One region of the Pseudomonas sp. S07E 245 genome, then DNA from elsewhere that is predicted to be linked to it. Evidence: riboswitches for the same ligand, from Rfam matches in the RefSeq annotation. Region 1 holds a riboswitch; each other region holds the start of a gene.
What was found. A riboswitch is a leader RNA that binds a small molecule or an ion and turns the genes downstream of it on or off. The one in region 1 is predicted to bind cobalamin.
Positions count from the first base shown of each region.

Region 2: another riboswitch for cobalamin. It lies ahead of K3F44_RS08225 (TonB-dependent siderophore receptor); the one in region 1 lies ahead of cobO (cob(I)yrinic acid a,c-diamide adenosyltransferase).
Region 3: another riboswitch for cobalamin. It lies ahead of K3F44_RS08235 (ABC transporter substrate-binding protein); the one in region 1 lies ahead of cobO (cob(I)yrinic acid a,c-diamide adenosyltransferase).

Region 1 covers NZ_CP080625.1:2,953,669-2,958,155, forward strand. The annotation lists gene K3F44_RS13615 (cobyrinate a,c-diamide synthase) at 1-561, opposite strand, end outside; gene cobO (cob(I)yrinic acid a,c-diamide adenosyltransferase) at 558-1,169, opposite strand; cobalamin riboswitch at 1,288-1,441, opposite strand; gene K3F44_RS13625 (hypothetical protein) at 1,592-2,170, shown strand; gene K3F44_RS13630 (sorbosone dehydrogenase family protein) at 2,252-3,571, shown strand; gene K3F44_RS13635 (C40 family peptidase) at 4,021-4,487, opposite strand, start outside.
Region 2 covers NZ_CP080625.1:1,836,495-1,840,981, forward strand. The annotation lists gene lpxO (lipid A hydroxylase LpxO) at 1-447, shown strand, start outside; gene K3F44_RS08210 (carboxymuconolactone decarboxylase family protein) at 603-947, shown strand; gene K3F44_RS08215 (GNAT family N-acetyltransferase) at 1,025-1,594, shown strand; gene K3F44_RS08220 (outer membrane beta-barrel protein) at 1,652-2,398, opposite strand; cobalamin riboswitch at 2,562-2,766, shown strand; gene K3F44_RS08225 (TonB-dependent siderophore receptor) at 2,878-4,487, shown strand, end outside.
Region 3 covers NZ_CP080625.1:1,841,440-1,845,926, reverse strand. The annotation lists gene K3F44_RS08245 (ABC transporter ATP-binding protein) at 1-744, opposite strand, end outside; gene K3F44_RS08240 (iron ABC transporter permease) at 741-1,757, opposite strand; gene K3F44_RS08235 (ABC transporter substrate-binding protein) at 1,754-2,767, opposite strand; cobalamin riboswitch at 2,894-3,096, opposite strand; gene K3F44_RS08230 (DUF1624 domain-containing protein) at 3,125-4,291, opposite strand; gene K3F44_RS08225 (TonB-dependent siderophore receptor) at 4,432-4,487, opposite strand, start outside.

The DNA of each region.
Region 1 (4,487 bases):
GTGGCGACTGGGCAGCTCGATGCCGCGCTCGCGCGACAGCCCGCCGTACCAGCGCAGGCCTTCGGTCAGGCTGCCTTCAAGTAGTTGCGCGTGGCGCAGGCTGCCAACCCGGTTGGCCAGCACCCCGGCGAACGGCAGATCGGCCTGGTAGCGTGCCAGGCCCAGGGCCAGCGCACCAAAGGTCTGGGCCATGGCGGTACCGTCGATCACCGCCAGTACCGGCACGCCGAAATGGCGCGCCAGATCAGCGCTGGACGGAGTGCCATCGAACAAGCCCATGACCCCTTCGATGAGGATCAGGTCGGCCTCGGCGGCAGCTTCCCAGAGCAGTCGCCGGCTCTCTTGCGCGCCGATCATCCACAGATCGAGCTGGTACACCGGCGCGCCGCTGGCCCGCTCCAGAATCATTGGGTCGAGAAAGTCCGGACCGCACTTGAACACCCGCACCTTGCGCCCGAGGTTGCGGTGCAGGCGCGCCAGGGCTGCGGTCACGGTGGTCTTGCCCTGCCCGGAAGCGGGCGCTGCGATCAGCACCGCCGGGCACTGGCGCGGGTCACTCATAGTTCCACGCCCTTCTGCGCGCGGATACCGGCCTGGAAGGCGTGCTTGAGCATGCCCATCTCGGTGACGGTGTCGGCCAGTTCGACCATTTCCGGTTTGGCGCCGCGGCCGGTGACGATCACGTGCTGCATTGGCGGACGAGCCTGAATGTCAGTGAGCACCTGGTCCAGGTCGAGATAACCATGCTTGAGGGCGATGTTCAGCTCATCCAGCACAACGAAATGAATCGACGGGTCCTGCAGCATTTGCCGCGATACCGCCCAGGCGGCTTCTGCCGCGGCGATGTCGCGCTGGCGGTCCTGGGTTTCCCAGGTAAAGCCCTCGCCCATCACGTGGTAGCGCACCTGCTCGGGGAAACGGCGGAAGAACAGCTCTTCGCCGGTGCTGTTGCGACCCTTGATGAACTGCACCACACCGCACTGCATGTCATGGCCCAGCGCGCGGGCGAGCATGCCGAAAGCCGAGCTGCTTTTGCCCTTGCCATTACCGGTCAGCACCAGCAGCAGGCCGCATTGATTGGGAGAGTTGGCGATGCGCTCGTCGATGATCGCCTTTTTGCGCTGCATGCGCGCCAGGTGGCGTTCGTCGCGTTCGGGGTTGTCGCTCATAAGGTTCTCCGCAAGTGCCTGCGCGCGCACCGGGCGGCGACAGATCGAAAGGCAGGCAAACGGAGAACGCGCAGGCGCCGTGGCGCAAACCACAGTGAACTGTGCATCACCCTCCGTGATGCCGTTGGCAGTAACAGGCCGGTCTCCGGGCTCGTGAGCGCTACGTACGCGGCTCACCTACCGTTGCGGGGGCAGCGCCGGACTGGTACCGGCTTCCCAGTTTCACCCCGCCAGACCGCAGTCCGCAGGGCACCTGAAACACGCCGCGAAGGTTAGAGGGTTGCACCGGGAGCGTCAATGAAACAAGGCCGGTTTGGCCTGGATCAATGGCCGATTCGACAGTACAGCGCAGACTGCTAGCATTGATATCATATCGCCATCACTGTAGCTGACCGCGATAATCACAATAAGGAGTGCGCAGCATGCAAGGTCTGATCATCAACAACCCGCGCCTGGAGTTTTTGCGTCCTGCCCTGGAGCGCTGGGTCGACTGCATCGATCGCTTCGCCGAACTCAACCATGCCAGCGACGCGCCTTACTGGCATGGCGCAGCGGCCAACGTCGGCCTGCTGGCTGCGGCTGCCTGGCAAGCCGAGCTGGTCGCCCTGACCCAGTTTGCCAGCAGCAAGCAACGCGAAGAAAGCGAGCGCGAAGGCCGTTGTGACCTGGCCATCAGCACCGCCGAGGAGTCGATCCACCTGCACGCCAGCCAGCGCTGGCCGCGCATCGCCCGGCTCGACCTGACCGCCGCCCTGCAAGAAACCACCAGCGCCGCCAAGCCGATTGCCTATGCCAGCCAGCTCAAAGCCGGGGCGCTGTTCGTCAGCCCGTGGAAAGCCGGCCAGCACGCCAGCCCGGAAGAACTCCAGGATCTGGTCGATGACCTGCAAAAGCACACCACCTGCGCCGTGGCCTGGTACTTCCCGTACGCCTATCGCAAGCTGCACAACGAGCACGGCCAGTATTTCCCAGGTGTTGCATTGCTGTTCAAGCAAGCGTGAAGCAGCCCTGCGCCGCGCCCGGTTGAACCTCGTCCGGCGCCTATGGTTCTGTATGCCATAGCCCTTGTCGAGAGCCCGCCCATGGACAGAATGCGCAGTGCCGTTGTGCTCGCCTTGCTCGCAGGCCTCGGCGGCTGCGGCGAGACCGCCAGCCTCAGAGTCAACGATGGCATCGGCCCCACACCGCAGTTACCGGCGCCAAACAAAACCCTGTTGCCAACCGTCAACGTCGCGCCGGCGGTCGGCTGGCCGCAGGGTGGCAAACCAGTTGCAGCGGCCGGCACTCAGGTTGCGCTATTTGCCGACCATCTCGACCATCCGCGCTGGCTGTATGTGCTGCCCAATGGCGACGTGCTGGTCGCCGAAACCAACGCACCGGCCAAGCCGGACGACGGCAAAGGCCTGCGCGGCTGGTTCATGAAACGAGCCATGTCCAAGGCCGGTGCCGGCGTCCCCACCGCCAACCGCATCACCCTGCTGCGCGACCGCGACCATGACGGCGTCGCCGAAACCCGCAGCCGCTTTATCGAAGGGCTCAACTCGCCCTTCGGCATGGTGCTGGTAGGCAAGGACCTGTACATCGCCGACACCGACAAGCTGCTGCGCTTCGATTACGTGACCGATGCGTTGCAGATCGACGGCCGCGGGCAGAAGGTCACCGACCTGCCGGGTGGCACCCTCAATCACCACTGGACCAAGAACGTGATCGCCAGCCCCGACGGGCGCAAGCTGTACGTCACGGTAGGCTCCAACAGCAACGTGGCAGAGAACGGCATGCAGCAAGAGCAAGGCCGCGCGGCGATCTGGGAAGTGGACCGCGCAACCGGCAGCCACCGCATCTTCGCCTCCGGGCTGCGCAACCCGAATGGATTGGCCTGGCAGCCGCAATCGGGGGCGCTATGGACGGCGGTCAATGAGCGCGACGAGATCGGCAGCGACCTGGTCCCGGACTACATCACCTCGGTCAAGGATGGCGGTTTCTACGGCTGGCCGTACAGCTACTACGGGCAGCACGTGGACGTGCGGGTACAACCACAAGACCCAGCCAAAGTCGCCCAGGCGCTGGTACCGGATTACGCCGTGGGGCCACATACCGCTTCGCTTGGCCTGGCGTTTATCGAGCCAGGTTTGTTGCCCGCACCGTTTGGCCGTGGCGCGCTGATTGGTCAACACGGCTCGTGGAACCGCAAGCCACACAGTGGTTACAAAGTGATCTTTGTGCCGTTCGATGCGGACGGCAAGCCAGCAGGCCAGGCGCTGGACCTACTGAGCGGTTTCTTGAGTGAACAAGGTGAGGCAATGGGCCGACCGGTTGGCGTGGTCAGCGATCAGCGCGAGGGCGTGCTGGTAGCGGATGATGTGGGCAATGTGATTTGGCGTGTGAGCGCAGCAAAGCAATGAGAGCGCTGAGCAGCCCCGGCTTTTGACTTTCGCTCTTGATCTGCGCCAGCGAAGCGAGGCGTGCTCTTGATCTGCTTTTGATCTTGATCCACCGGCGACTCAGGAGGCCGAGCGCAGGTCTTGCGAAGGGAGGTGCCGGCCATGGATGGCCGGCAAGCGCTGCGGGCCAGGATGGCCCGTACAGCGCGGCCCTCCCGGGAGCAAGACCGGAGCGAGGGAACCCCGCAGCGCAGCGAAGGGGCCGGATGTGGAGCCCAGCATTTTTTTGGTTACTTTTTTGGGGCGTTTGCCAAAAAAGTGACTCGCCGTAAGGGCGAAAGGGGCCCGCAAGGCCACCACAGAGAATGGATAAGCACGCAGCACCAGTGAACGACCAGAGATCACCGGGGCCGCTACGCAGCCCTTCGCGGCTAACGGCCGCTCCCACAGGGACCGCGTAGGTCGCTAATTCAGGGATTCTGCGCCAAATGCCCAGCCGGCAATACTCGCTTGGCCTGCAAATACGCTTTGGCCCAATAGCTATTACTCAGGTAATCCAACCGCACAGTCCCGCCAGTACGCGGCGCATGCACAAAGCGCCCTTCCCCGACATAGATCCCGGCATGGCTAACCTGCGAGCCGCCCCCGGTAGCAAAGAACACCAAATCCCCCGACTGCAGCGAATTGACATCAATGCTAGGCGCCCGCATCACAATCATCTCGCGAGTCGACCGCGGCAAGCTGATACCAGCAGCATCCCGGTACACATAGCCAATCAGCCCACTGCAATCAAACCCCGAATCCGGCGTATTGCCGCCCCAGCGATAAGGCGTGCCAACCAACCCGATAGCCCGGAACAACACATCCGCCGCAACCGGCGAAGAGCTGGGTTGTTGATTGAAGGTGATTTGTGGCTGAACCACAGGTGCCGGTGCCG
Region 2 (4,487 bases), 1.1 Mb from region 1:
CTGGTTCGCCACCGTGACCCGTATGCCGGCTCCTATCGTTATCACCTGGGCCTGGACACGCCGAACGACGATGGCTGCTATATCGATGTCGACGGCGAAAAATACTCGTGGCGCGACGGCGAGGCGGTGATTTTCGACGAAACCTACATCCACTACGCCGCCAACACCACCGAGCACAACCGCATCATCCTCTTTTGCGATGTCGAGAGGCCGCTCAAGTACCGCTGGGCTAGCGGCTTCAACCGCTGGTTCAGCCGCAAGGTGATGGCCGCGGCTGCAGCGCCCAACAACGCCAATGACAAGACTGGCGCAATCAACCGCCTGTTCACCCGCATCTACAAAATCCGCGAGCGTGGCAAGGCGTTGAAAAAACGCAACCGCATGCGCTATTACCTGGAAAAGTGGCTGGTGGTAGCGGCGCTGGTGCTGGTGTTCATCTACATCTGAGGCAGCCTGGCAAGGCGCCGTCATACTGGCGGCGCTGATTTTTGCGAGGCGACTGCTACCTAAGTGCAACAGCCTTTCGACTATTTTCCCGCTCGCCAACGCGCCCCGCTCGACTAGCCTGAAAGCTCCTGCCGCAACCCTACAAGGTGAAGACAATGAGCATGATGGACTGGGACGCCTACCGTAAGCAGCTGATGGCTGGCATCGGCGACCTCAAGCAACTCTCACCGGACACCGTCGCGGGCTACATGACCGCCAGCGGCGCCGGGGCCAAGACCAACCACTTGGATGCCAAGACCCGCGAGTTGATCTCGCTGGCGGTTGCCGTCACCACCCGCTGCGACGGCTGCATTGCCGTGCACTCCAAGGAAGCCCTCAAGCAGGGCGCGACCCGCGAGCAGATCGCCGAGGCGCTCGGTGTCGCCGTGGCGATGAACGCTGGAGCTGCGCTGGTCTATTCGACCCGAGCTCTGGATGCACTGGGCAAAGCCGACGAGTAAGCCTGTCGGCGTCGCCGCACTTGCGCGGCGGCGCCTGCACCACCAGACTTGCCGGCTCAGCCCGTGCAGGTACCGCCATGATCCACATTCGCCCCATGACCGCCGCCGACTTCGAGGCCTTCTGGCCCACCTTGCAAAGCATCGTCCAGGCCCGCGAAACCTACGCCTTCGACCCGCAGATCAGCTTCGAGCAGGCGCGCCAGCTGTGGCTGGAGGCACCGCTGCATACGCTGGTGGCGGAGCAGGACGGCGAGCTGCTTGGCTCGTATTACCTCAAAGCCAATGCCGCCGGACCCGGCGCCCATGTGGGCAATTGTGGCTACATGGTCTGCCCGGTTGCACGCGGGCGTGGCGTGGCCAGGTTGATGTGCGAGCACTCACAGAAGCTTGCCCGTCAGGAAGGGTTTCTGGCGTTGCAGTTCAATTCGGTGGTGGCTAGTAACGAGGTGGCCGTGGCGCTGTGGCGCAAGCTTGGCTTCGATGAGGTCGGCCGCCTGCCCAAGGCCTACCGGCATGCCCGGCTGGGGCTGGTGGATTGCCTGGTGATGTACAAATGGCTGGCGGATGAGCCGGTGGTGGAGAAACCTGCGCTGCTGATCGGGCGCAAGAACATTGAAGCGCGGGTGTCGCGGCGGCGTGGCAAGTAGCCGCGGATCTGCGTAGTAAACGGGGACCGCTATGCGGCCCCCTGCTAACGCGCTGAATCAGAACGCCAGACCTACCTTCACGCCGAACTCATCACGCTTGAGCTTGGTATTGTCGGCTGCATCCGACTCTTCATCGAGTTTGTACTCGGTGCGGGTGTAGTAGACGCTGCCGTAAATGGGCATACCGCCCTGCTGGTTCATCAGCAGGCTGACTTCGGCATAAGGGTTGGTGCGGTCTTTCATATCGACGGTGTCGCTGCCGAAATCGTCGACCTTGAGCTTGGCGCGGCCGTCGAGGGTGCGGCGGGCACCGACTTCCACGCGCAGCGTCGAAGCATCGAACTGGTGGTTGTAGCCGACGGCAGCCTTGGCGAACGGCGACTTGTAAGTCAGCTCGGTATCCAGGTCGTTGAGCTCCGGTTCGAAGCGCGACCAGTCATAACCACCGCCCACGGTGAAGTCGAGGAAGTTGCGCGCGTCCATCGCAGCACGCCAGCCCAGGTCCAGATCAACCTTGGCCTCCTTGAGCTTGTTGTCGCTCTTCTTGCCATACTTGGCGTCCGCGCCAATCTGGTAGATGAAACCGGATTCGGCGGTCATCTTGTTGCCATAGTTGGCGAACAGGCCACCTTGACCGAGGTGATCGGTCTCCGATTCAGAACCGCCTTCGAACTTGAATTTGTCGTAGCTGCCGAGCAGGCCGAAAGTGAACAGCGGATCGGTACTTGGCGCAGCGCTGGCAGCAAGCGGGGCAGCGATCAGGGCCAGCAGGCAAGAATGACGCAACAGGTTACGGGTGGACATTGGTAAAGGTCTCCATGACGTGGGTGTTTCTGTGACAATCGAGCGGTTCGATGCACACCAAATGTGAAAAGTTCGAAAAAGAATCAGTAAAAACTCGCAAACCTCTAATGCGTCACAAATTTTTCTTAGCGCCAAGGTTTGACTAAGGCCACTTTCGATGCTCAGATGCGCGCCAGTTTCAGGTGTCCTGCGCCGCCGTGCGCAGGGTGAAACGGGAAGCCGGTGCGTCATCTGCATGACTAGTCCGGCGCTGCCCCCGCAACGGTAAGCGAGTGAAACCTTCGACACACCACTGTGCCCGTGCACGGGAAGGTGAAGGTTTCCAGCCCTCGCAAGCCCGGAGACCGGCCTGCAACTTTCAGTTGGCAAACCCGCGGTGGGCGGGCGCAGGCCGGTTTGCGCGTGCGCCCAGCGTTCGTGCCCGCTTGTCTTTGCGTTGTTTCCACCGGGATCCTTACTTCCTGCACCAGTGGAACGACATGTCCCGTACCAATACCTTTACTCTTCTGGCGGCCTGCATTGCCGCCGCTTCGCCAGCCGTGGCCGCAGAGCCGACGAGCAAGGTCGTCGCCCTGCCCTCTATCGCGATCAGCGAACGCCGCGACGCAAGCGCCGACCTCACCAGCAGCAGCGAGACCGGCTCGCGCCTCGGCCTGACTGCCTTCGAAACACCAGCCAGTGTCAGCAGCCTTAGCGTCGAACAGATCCAGCAGCGCAGCAACCTCACCGTGCAGGATGCGGTCACCCGCACCCCCGGTATCACCTCCATCGGCACCCCAGGCGATGGCGGCACTGGCCTCAGCGCACGCGGCTTCAACGGCCATGGTTCGGTGATGACCCTGTTCGACGGCGCGCGCCTGTACACCGGTGCCGGCACCCAGACTTTCCCGGTCGACCCATGGCTGGTCGAACGTATCGAAGTGCTGCGCGGTCCGGCGTCGGTGTTATACGGCGAAGGCGCCACCGGCGCGGTGGTCAACGTCATCCCGAAAAAGCCCGTGCAAGGCGAGATCCACAACCAGCTGCGCCTGGGCTACGGCTCATGGGACCGCCAGCAACTGGGCCTGGACAGCGGCGGCAGCCTGAGCGAGCGCCTCAGCTACCGTGCCACCATCAACAAGCAGCAAGGCAATGGCCATATCGACCGCGGCGACTCACGCAACCTGGCCCTGAGCCTGGCACTGCGCTTCGATGCCAACGAAGACCTGAGTTTCACCCTCGCCCACGAACGCGGCGACGCCGAGCCGATGAACTACTTCGGCACACCGCTGATTGCCGGGCACTACCGTGACAGCCTGCGCGACAAGAACTACAACGTGCGTGACGCCGAATTGCGCTACCACGATGAATGGACCCGCCTGAGCAGCGAGTGGGCTATCAGCGACAACGTCAGCGCCAGCAACCAGCTCTATTACATCAAGAGCCGTCGCCACTGGCGCAACGCCGAAAACTACAACTGGGACGCAGACGTCGGCCAACTGCTGCGCAATGGCTTTCTCGAGATCAAGCACAACCAGGAGCAGATCGGTGATCGCCAGAGCTTCACCTTCCAGCACAGCCTGTTTGGCCTGGCCAGCACGACCGTGGTGGGCGCCGAATACAACAAGATCCGTTTCCGCCTGACCAACAACTGGCCCTACACCGATATCGGCAACGACTACATTGACCCGTGGCAGCCCGCGCCCGGCCAGTTCGTCAGCGCCACGCCGCTGCAACCGCGCTCGTTCAGTACCACCCACAGCGCAGCGCTGTTCGCCGAAAACCGCACGCAGTTGACTGAGCAGCTGTCGCTGGTCACCGGTATTCGCCGTGATCAAAACCACATCGAGCGCGATAACCTGGTCGACGGCAGCCGCACCGACCGCAGTCTCAGCGGCGGCAACTGGCGCGCAGGGCTGGTCTATGCGCTGACGCCGGACCTGTCGCTGTACGGCCAGTACTCGACCAGTGAAGACGGTGTGGAAAACCTGGTCAGCCTCAGCTCGGCACAGATGAACTTCGACCTGACCGAAGCGCGCCAGACCGAACTTGGCGTCAAGCAGCGCTTTCTTGATGGCCGTGGCGAGTGGACCTTGGCCGCTTATCACAT
Region 3 (4,487 bases), 1.1 Mb from region 1:
GGTCAGGTAGTGAGCGTGCACGCCGAAGGTCAGCAGCAGGCGCTCTGGGGTCAGCACGTCATGCGGCTTGCCGAGTGCTACCAAGCGGCCTTGGTCGAGCACCGCGAGGCGGTCGCAGGTCAACGCCTGGTTCAAATCATGTAAAGCCACCAAGGTCGTCACCGGCAGTGCCTGGACCTGTTGCAGCAGGCTCAGTTGGTGCTGGATATCGAGGTGGTTGGTTGGCTCATCGAGCAGCAATACGCCTGGCCGCTGGGCCAGCGCTCGGGCGATGTGCACGCGCTGCCGCTCGCCGCCGGACAGGCTGTGCCAGAGACGCTGGCGCAAGTGCAGGGCGTCAAGATCGGTAAGGGCCTGCTCGACGATGCGCCGATCCTCGGGGGAGTACGGCGCCAGCGCCGATAGCCATGGTGTGCGGCCCAGGGCCACGGCGTCATACACGCTGATGGCATCGCTGGTGTCGGCTTGCTGCTCGACCAGAGCCAAAGCCTGGGCGATCTGCCGCCGGGGCATGCGCGCCAGTGGCTGGCCGAGCAGTTGCACTTCGCCGCTACTCGGTTTGAGCAGGCCGGCAAGCAGTTTGAGCAGGGTCGATTTGCCGGAGCCATTTGGGCCAACCACGCCGAGGGTTTCCCCGGCGATCACCTCAAGCTCGACCGCTTCGAGCACATCGTTGCCACCCAGACGCAGGCCAAGGCCTCGGCAACTGAGCGGCGCGAGACTCACGCTGTTGAGGTTGGTCATGCGCGCCCCCGGCGGCTTACCAGAATCAAGGCGAACAGCGGCGCGCCAATCAGCGCAGTGACCACGCCGACCGGAATCACCTGCCCAGGAATCAAGGTCCGCGAGAGGATATCGGCGCTGATCAGGAACAGCGCACCTCCCAGGGCACTGGCCGGCAGCAGGCGGCTGTGCCCGGTGCCGAGCAGCAGGCGCAGTGCGTGTGGAATGACCAGGCCGACAAAACCGATGGCGCCGACAATCGATACCATCACTGCCGTAACCAGCGCCGCGCAGCTGATCAGCAGCAGTTGGCTGCGGCGCACCGGAATACCCAGCGAGGCCGCCGAGTCGGCGCCGAAGGTAAAGGCGTCGAGGGTGCGCCGATGCCACAGGCATACCGCCAAACCCAGCAGCGCCACCGGCACCGCCAGCCACACCGACGGCCAACGCACGCCGCTGAGGTTACCCAGCAGCCAGAACAGAATGCCGCGCGCCTGTTCGGCAGTCGCCGACTTGGTGATCAAGAATGCCGTAAGCGCGCTGAACAACTGCGAGCCAGCGATCCCGGCCAGAATCACCTGGGCATTGCCGCCGCCAGCACCGCTGGCCCGCGACAGCAACAGGACCAGGCCGAACGCTGCCAGTGCACCAATGAACGCGCCGCCCGACATCGACAGCGCAGCGCCACCAAGCCCGAGCAGGGCTACCGCGACCGCACCCGTCGAGGCGCCCGCCGACAACCCAAGCAGATACGGCTCGGCCAGCGGATTGCGCAGCAGCGCCTGCAGGATCACCCCGCAGGTCGCCAGCCCGGCGCCGCATGCGGCAGCCACCAGGGTGCGGGTCAGGCGATAGTTCCAGACGATGCCCGCGTCGATCGGGTCGACTGGGTAACCGGCGTCCCACAGGTGGTTGGCCAGGACCTGCACGACCACGCTGGGCGCGACTGGCGTTTCACCAATGGCGATACCGGCAAGCATCGCCCCCAGCAAGGCGAGCAGGGCAGCGGCGCAGTAGGGCAGCAGACGCATCATGGTTGCTCGGCTTTCCCCGAAGCAAACGCGTTGGACAGCGTCTCCAGGCCACGGAACAGGCGAATACCGGCCTGCATCGCGTCGGCATCGAGGACGATGATGCGGCCCTCGCGAACGGCGTCCATGTGTTTGGTGACGGGGTCACTACGGAGGAATTCGAGCTTCTTCTGGTAGTCATCGGCAGGGAAGCGGCGGCGGTCCATGCGGGCGATGATCAGCCAGGTCGGGTTGGCCTTGGCCAGGGTTTCCCAGCCAACGGTTGGCCACTCTTCGCTGGACTCGACCACGTTGCGCACCCCCAGGGTCTGCAGCATGAAGTCGGCCACGCCCTGGCGGCCGGCGACATAGGGGTCGATGTCGAGGTCGGCACTGGAGAACCAGAACAGGGCGGAGGTCTGCGACAGGTCGTGGCCGGCCAGTTGTTTGCGGGCATTGTCCAGGCTCTGCTTGAGCTCGTTGTTGAGCGCTTCGCCACGCGCCTGCACGTCGAAGATCTCGGCCAGTTGGCTGACGCTTTTGTAGATGCTGGCGATCTGGAACGGCTGCAGCCGGGTGCCGTCGGCACCGACCAGGTTGTCCTTGCCTTCGCAATCGGACGGCAGCACATAGGTCGGCACGTTCAGCTCGTTGAACTGCTCACGGGTGCCGACCACACCCTGTGCGCCGATCATCCATTCGAACTGCGCAGCTACCAGTTGCGGGCGCTTGCCGACCACTGCTTCAAAGCTTGGGTCGTTGTCAGCGAGGCGCTCGACCTTGTCGTTCTGCGCCTTGAACTCGGGCAGCACGTTGTTGAACCACAGCGAGGTGCCCACCAGCTTGTCGCCCAGGCCCAGTGCATAGAGCATTTCGGTACCGGCCTGGCCGATGGTCACTGCGCGCTGCGGCGCCTGGGCAAAGGTCTGCACCGCGCCGCAGTTGTCGATGGTCAGCGGATAGTGGGTGGCGGCGGCCTGGGCCAAGCCAGACAGGCTCAGGCCTGCCAGCAGGGTCACGAAACGGGGCAGCATGGGTGGGCGATCTCCTATCGAACAATGCGGGGAATGAACCCACGGACAGGCATCGCCTTGCCCATTGCGCACGGCAATAGGCAGCACCCTGGGAAGGGTGGAGATGGCCAGCCCGGACACCCCGCCGGTTGGTAAATGTTTGCCGGCAGGTCTCCTGACTGGTGCGTCATGGCCTGGCTCCAGCCTTCCCGGGTCAGCAACCCAGTGGCATCAATGGAGCAGGCTCGGCACTTACAGTTGCGGGGGCAGTTCCGTTTCGCCTGCATTCAAGGGCAGGCCTGGGATTCCCTGTTAGTTCCGTGATGGAAACCGGCGGGCGGCATGGTAGACCATCACGCCGCCGGGGGAAAACGCTTTTCAGAGATACTTGAGCCAGCTGATGTCGCGGCGGCGTGCCTTGAGTTGGGCAAACTGGCGCACCGGCAGGTACAACGCCGCCGCCAGCAAGCCGGCAGTCAGCCAGATGAAGCCGATGCTGTCGAAGCCGAAATAACCACCCTGATTGAACCCGAACAGCGCGACACAGGCCAGGTACAGCAGCTTGAGCACATACAGGTGCAGCAGGTAGAAAAACATCGGCGCCGCGCCGAACACTGCCAACACACTGATCCAGCGCGCCTGGCCGGCGCGTTCGAAACCGCGCAGCAACAGCAGCCCGGCGCCCAGCGTCAGCGCCAGGAACAGCAGCGACGGTGGGTACTTGGTGATGTTGCAAAAGCTCATCACGGTCTGCATCAGGCTCGGGTAGCTGCTCCACGGCGCTTCGCCGTAGCCATTGAGCAGGCGCAGGCCGACGAAGCCGAGCAGGGCCGCTACACCCGCCAGCAGCAAGCGCCGTTGACGCACGCTGGCGACGCTGCTGCGGGCGAACCAGGGGCCGAGGGCGTAGCCAAGGGCAATCACGCCAATCCACGGCAGCACTGGGTAGGAAGTGCGCATGCGCAGGCTGTCGGACACTTCCAGCCAGCCGCGGTCATGCAGGATCGCCCACGGCACATGCATGACCGAGCCGGGCGCAAAGTGCACGCCGTCGAGCAGGTTATGCCCGGCGATGATCAGCGCACTGAGCGCGATCAGCGCCGGGCGTGGCAGCCAGACCAGCAGTGACAGCGCGATCATGCTCACGCCGATCGCCCAGATCACCTGCATGTAGATCACCGTCGGGGGCAACTGGAAGGTCCAGGCGAAGTTGACCAGGGTGAATTCCAGCACCACCAGAAACAGCCCGCGCTTGAACAGGAACGCCGAGGTGGCGCCGCGGCCTTGATACTTCTCGCCATACAGCCAGGCCGAAAGACCGGTCAGCAGGACGAACACCGGGGCGCACAGATGCGCCAGGGTGCGGCTGAAAAACAGCGAAGGTTCGGTGCTTTCGATGGTCATCGGGTCAACCACCTGATGATGCATGAAGAAGGTCTCGCGTACGTGATCGAGCAGCATGAACAGAATGACCAGCCCGCGCAGGGCATCGATGCTCTGCAGGCGTTGGCTGACGAGGGTGGGGGAGGTCAGAGCGCTTGTCATGAAATTTCGCTGGTGAAGTTTTGTGTAACGTTATCTTATAACTATTGGTTTTCCTGTTGAAAGTCTTTTGTCGGCGAGCGTAGTGCCCATGAAGGCCCTGGCTAGCCCGTTGCTGCGCGGCCAGCCAGGGTAAATCGGGTTTAGAAGCTGTAGTCCAGCGTGGCGAAATACGAGCGTGGTGCGCCCAGCAGCCACT